DNA from 2 places in the Syntrophobotulus glycolicus DSM 8271 genome. Region 1 is predicted to be linked to the other one. Evidence: predicted binding sites of a transcription regulator. Region 1 holds the regulator's gene; the other holds the start of a gene.
The links. The regulator LexA, encoded in region 1, represses DNA repair genes until DNA is damaged. The targets are predictions, from matches to a motif close to CNAACANNTGTTNG.

Region 1 (3,140 bases):
CTCTTCACCGGACAATGCAAAGCTTTTGATCAAAAGAGTCATTGGTCTTTCAGGCGATACCGTTGAAATCAGAAATGGACTGACCTTTATCAATAACCAGCCTCTTTATGAGCCTTACCAGCCGGAAAAAACAACCTTTGATCTGCCGGCGGTCCTTGTTCCCGAAAATCATATTTTTGTCATGAATGATAATAGACATATGAGAGACGATTCCAGATTTAACGGCTTAGTGGAAACGGGGCTTGTTCAAGGCAAAGTGTTGATCTGTTACTGGCCTCTTTCAAAAATCAAGATCTTTTTGTAGCGGAAACGATGATTGCTGTAACTTTTCGGTTCCGGCTAAACCAAGACAGGGGGGAGAATACTCAATGCCTAAGATGAAAGTTCTTGTCATTTTTGGCGGAGAATCCGGGGAGCACGAAGTTTCCCTGGTTTCGGCCGCCTCGGTTATTCAGGCTCTAGATAAAGAGAAATATGAAATATTAACCGTAGGAATAACCAAAAAAGGTCAATGGTACTGGGGGATTGATCCTCAGACCTGGAAGCTGAACAATGGCACAGTCTCCAGTCACGATGTTCAAGTTACCTTAGTCACTGATCCGGCCAATCCCCGTTTTATCCCGGTTTCCGGGAACACACTTCCTGGTGACGGTAAATTTGATCTTATTTTTCCGGTGCTTCACGGTCCAAAAGGGGAGGACGGAACTATTCAGGGCTTATTTGAAATAGCCGGTGTTCCTTATGTTGGCTCAGGTGTCTTAGGCGGGGCTTTGGGCATGGATAAAGACAGGATGAAAGCGGTCTTTGCCCAGGCCGGCTTGCCTATCGTACCTCATATTACAGTGTTAAAAAACCAGATTGACAATGATCCGGACAGTATCCGCACGAAGGTAATGACGGAATTATCTTTCCCTGTTTTTGTCAAGCCTGCTAATTTGGGTTCCAGTGTAGGGATCACTAAGGTCAGCCGAGAGTCCGATCTTGGTCAGGCTTTGAAGCTCGCTGCGGCTTATGATGATAAGGTTGTGATCGAACAAGGAGTCAAAGCCAGGGAAATTGAGCTTGCCGTATTGGGAAATGAAACCCCGCAGGCTACCGTCCCCGGTGAAATTATCCCGTGTAAAGAATTTTATGATTATGAAGCAAAATATATCGATGATTCCAAGCTGATTATCCCCGCCCAATTAAATAAAAAAACCGTAAACAAGCTTCAGGAATACGCTGTTACGGTTTTTCAAGCGGTTGATGCTTCCGGTTTGGGCAGAGTGGATTTTTTTGTTACTGATACCGAGGAAATCTTTGTCAACGAAATCAATACCTTACCCGGATTTACCAATATCTCGATGTACCCAAAATTATGGGAAGCAACAGGAGTCTCTTATCCCGAGCTGCTGAACAGGCTGATCCGGCTTGGTTTGGAAAGATTTCACCGGCTAAACGTCACAGATTAGACAACCAGCCGGAATACCCCAATAACCTTGCCTAAAATGGTGACATTCCGGGCATAGATGGGTTCCATACCGGAATTTTCCGGCTGGAGGCGTATACAGTCTTTCTCTTTATAAAATCTTTTCACGGTAGCTCCATCTTCAATCATCGCCACAACAATCTCCCCATTGTTTGCGGTATTTTGCTGACGGACCAAAACAAGATCATGATCGAGAATACCGGCTTCGATCATGCTTTCGCCCTGGATGCGCAGCATGAATACGGAATCGGATTTCACCATATCATAGGGTAATGGAAAATAATCCTCAATATTTTCTACTGCCATGATTGGCTGACCGGCCGTAACCTGGCCGAGCAGGGGAACATGTACGGTATTGTGCATCATTTCGCTATTGCCGGAGCCGTCCAACACTTCGATTGCCCGGGGTTTCGTGGGATCGCGCCGAATATAGCCTTTTTGTTCAAGAGTATTTAAATGATTGTGCACTGTCGAACTGGATGTTAGCCCGACAGCTTCACCAATCTCTCTGACAGAAGGGGGATAGCCTTTTTTGGCTATTTCTCTTTTTATGATATCCAGGATTTCCTGCTGACGCTGGGACAGATCTTCCATTATTTCAACCTCCCCATTATAATCCATAATTATGCATAATAGTATTTTACCATTAAAACCCCAAAAAGCAAACTTATGTTCGATTAATCGTTGACACGAACACAGGTTCGTATTACAATGATACAAGAACATATGTTTGGGGGTGGGGATTCTGAAAACACATGTATTAAAATATCCTGTCAGAGCATTAACAGTCTTTCTTTTCCTGCTGTTGCTCATGATCTTGCTCAACAGCGGCACATTATTCGGCCAAGGCTTTAATACTGCAACATATTATACAAAAGTAACCGTTCAGGAAGGGGATACCCTTTGGGAGATCGCAAACAATTTAGACGGAGCTTCCAATATTGACAATGTTATCGCCGGTATCATCAAATATAATAAACTGCCCAATCATAATATCGCTCCCGGTCAAATTCTCTATGTGCCATCTGTTAAAATGTAATCGATACTAAAGGATAAACAACCCTGATGACCTAAAAACGATCTTCATAAAAGATAAATACTCTATCAATAAAACATACTCTGCCTTTTTATAGAAGATTGGGTATGTTTTATTGATTTCTCGATTTAACTTGTACAACCTGCTGACAAATTATATAAAGGTTCCAGGGATTATTTAAGAATTTTTATCCATTGACCTCCATATATTTAGATCGTAATAGTTTGGAGGTCTTTTTTTATGAATAAAAAAAAGAGAATAATTGTTCTGATTATCTCTATTTTAACAGGCATATCGGTTTTGACCGCCAGTGCCTTTCTTTACAAATACCTTCATCAAGATCAGCTTTCACTCGATTATGAATATCTCAATTCTATTTCACCCGATCAGCTTCTTTATTACCAAAAAAAATATCCTGGAAATTGGAAGGATTATATCGCTGTCCTATCACTGCTCAATGATCCATATACCGATGATCATTCTAAAGAGCTCAGCCTGCGAGACAAATATATTAAAACTATCATTGCCCAACTGGAAAGTAACAAACAGTTCGCAGATATAGACTGGATAGGAATCAACCGTACCGAAAAAAATAAAATAATCAAATTCAGGCGAATCTTAGAATACTATACAATA
Region 2 (3,140 bases), 350 kb from region 1:
GCGTACCATCGGCCAAACCATCGGCATCAGCATTTTCGGCAGCTTGTTCAACCTGGGTATTGTCCGCTACTTTGTTAGCCGGGGCATCTCAGGCGTGGACCCCGGCAGCCTGTACTCCCGCCAGGGGATAAATACGGCCTTCTCTCCCGAGCAGATACACTCCTCTATAAACGGCGCCCTTCACTGGGTATTTATTGTTCTGCTCACGCTTTCTTTAGCGTGCACACTTCTTTCCCTCACTCTTCCCAGCGGATTAAAGAAAACTGAGGAAGCTTAAGCGCAAACGCTTCTTTATCTTGACACCGTTGTCCTGGTAATCTATTCTAGTGGTATGATAGGCGGGTGTGAGGTGAAGAATCATGTCCAAAATATTTTTATCTTTTACCACGTCCGATGCCGGTGTTGTGTCCTTTTATGAACAGGCGCTCATCGCAGCGGGTCATGAAGTTTTTCGGTTCGATCATGGAGGCTTGCGGGCCGGGGATCCCTCCGACCAGATTATTGCCCGGAGGATCAGAGAGTATGACTATATTTTTGTTTTCTTATCTGAGGCATACATCAGCAAGCCCTATACGATTAAAGAGTTGAATCAGACCGTTTACGAAGAAAATGAACTCGGCAAAATAAAAATGATCATGATCAGGATTGATCTTAAGGACAGTCATTTTCCGCGTATTCTTAACCGCGGACCTTTTGCGATGAAAAATCGTTTCTATTTCAATGCCGCCGAGGGAGAAGCGGATGCAAAGAAACTTGAAGAATTGTTGATGCAAATTGACAAACCGGGTACCCTTCTGGAAAAGTCGCAGTGTTATTGTTTGAGAATTCCTAAGGACGGCTTGAAAATCTTTCATTTCGGGGAAAAATACAACGAATGGGAGCTCAACATCCCCGATTTACTGTTCTTTGAAGGGATAGGCATTTATTTTCTTTTTAATATCGACCAAAAAGGCCTGGAATTTAAAAACTATATCCAATTCACAGAAACTGAATATGATGTGAACAATGTAACGAAAATCTTAAGGGATGAAAATCTTAAAGTTGATGGCTCCAACGTAGAACTGATCCCGCACGGCGGTCATATAAGAAATGTTTTTTTCCTTGATCAGACCTATGCGCAAAGGAAAAACGGGAAATTCACGAACAATGTATGGTAGCCAGGAAAGAGAGGCTCCGGCGACTAAACAGAATACCTGTTTTGATGACTTCAACGACAGGAACGGATGCAAATCTGTTCCTGTTTTTTTATTTGCAAGTTTTACCATTGATCTTTGAGCCCAATTAATCATATGATAGACGCAAACATATGTTCGAACGCGAGGGTGAAGATATGGGAAAACAGAGGATCATGCATATTGATGCCAATTCAGCTTACCTGTCCTGGGAGGCGGTCAGACGGTTGCAATCCGGTGATCCGCTGGATCTCAGAACCGTCCCGGCTGTAGTCGGCGGGGATCAAGAGTCCCGGCACGGCATTGTCCTGGCAAAATCGATTCCGGCCAAGGCCTATAATATCCGGACCGGAGAGACACTCTATTCCGCCAGGTCCAAATGCCCGGAACTGATTGTCGCGCCGCCGGATTATCGCCTTTATCTGCAGTGCAGCAAAGCTCTGGGGGACCTGCTCCGGGAATATTCGCCTGTGGTGGAGCAGTATTCCATAGATGAATACTTCCTGGACTATTCGGAGTCCCAAAAGATTTTCGGAGATCCGCTGCAGGCAGCGGACAGGATGAAAGACCGCATTCGGGAAGAATTCGGCTTTACGGTGAATATCGGCGTATCCGTAAACAAGCTTTTGGCCAAGATGGGTTCCGAGCTTCAAAAACCGGATAAAGTGCATTCGCTCTTCCCGGAAGAGATTCCGGGAAAAATGTGGCCGCTGCCGGTGGAAGAATTGTTTTTCGTAGGCCGGGCGACAGCGAAGAAACTGCGGGACCGCGGGATATCTACCATCGGGGAATTGGCCAAGGCAGACTCCGGCTGGCTGCAGCGCTTGTTGAAATCCCACGGACTGCTCATCTGGAATTATGCCAACGGGAGAGATGGATCCCCGGTGCGAAGGAACCGGCATCCGGTCATCAAGAGTATAGGCAACTCCACAACGACAGCCTTTGATATAGAAGACCGGCAGACAGCGCACCTGGTCTTGTTATCTCTCGCGGAAACGGTTGCCGCCAGGCTTCGGGCTTCCGGATATCTGGCCGGGCTGGCAGCGGTCTCTTTCCGGACGGATGAATTTTTCGGTTATGGACGGCAGCGGAAAATCGATCAGCTCACTGCTGAAACAAATCAAATCCATCAAGCCGCCTGTAGGATCTTCGACGAGCTGTGGCGGGGAGAACCCGTCCGGCAGATCGGGTTGAGCGCCGGCCGGCTTCAGCCAAGTGAGGCTGGGCAGCCGGCTCTGTTTGAAGAGGAAAATCCGCGGAAGGTCGACCGGGTTGTGGACGCTATCCGGGAAAAATTCGGGGCCGGTGCAATCGGCCGGGCATCGTTTTTATACAGCGGTGTTGGATCAATGATCGGCGGAACAGGGGACATTTCCGAATATCCGATGATGTCCGGCCAGCTGTAGAGGAAACCAAAATGAAAGTAATCGCTGAAAATGTGGAAATGGTCGCCTGGTTTGACCATGCCGGCACCCCCCGCCCGGTTCGCTTCCGCCACCGGGGGACCGTGGTAAGAGTAGAAAACATTCAGGAAATCAGGGATGAACGGCTGGCCGGGCAAAGGATAAAGCTCTATCGATGTCAAAGTATTATAAATGAAGAATTAAAAGTCTATGAATTAAAGTATGAGCTGGATAGCTGCAAGTGGTATCTCTGGAAAGGATAAGCTGACGCTAGGGATGATGAGTGTTCGTTCCATAGGAATAACGATTTGCTATAATACAGAAGATATCATTAATGCGGTTATTTCTTTTAGTGTCCGAAGTTTTTGAAAATGTCCGGAAGTATACAGATAATGGGAAGAAACAGCATTGGATGACAAAAAGAACTAACCAAAAGAACAGAGTGCAGGAGGTCATATTTATGAAAGAAATTTTTAATCGCAGGAGTATCCGGAAGTTTAAAGATCAGGCAGTGGAGCCTGAAAAAATTGATAAGCTGCTTCGCGCCGCGATGCAGGCGCCTTCA

Region 2: a site for LexA is predicted at 1,300-1,313, ahead of SGLY_RS07150 (DNA polymerase Y family protein). Genes of this name have one in related genera too.

Annotation. Positions count from the first base shown of each region.
Region 1 covers NC_015172.1:1,780,292-1,783,431, reverse strand. Annotated here, with positions in the region: gene lepB (signal peptidase I) at 1-304, shown strand, start outside; gene SGLY_RS08750 (D-alanine--D-alanine ligase family protein) at 369-1,451, shown strand; gene lexA (transcriptional repressor LexA) at 1,448-2,062, opposite strand; gene SGLY_RS08740 (LysM peptidoglycan-binding domain-containing protein) at 2,199-2,507, shown strand; gene SGLY_RS08735 (M23 family metallopeptidase) at 2,745-3,140, shown strand, end outside.
Region 2 covers NC_015172.1:1,430,411-1,433,550, forward strand. Annotated here, with positions in the region: gene SGLY_RS07140 (MDR family MFS transporter) at 1-277, shown strand, start outside; gene SGLY_RS07145 (toll/interleukin-1 receptor domain-containing protein) at 360-1,157, shown strand; gene SGLY_RS07150 (DNA polymerase Y family protein) at 1,331-2,578, shown strand; gene SGLY_RS07155 (hypothetical protein) at 2,590-2,838, shown strand; gene SGLY_RS07160 (nitroreductase family protein) at 3,036-3,140, shown strand, end outside.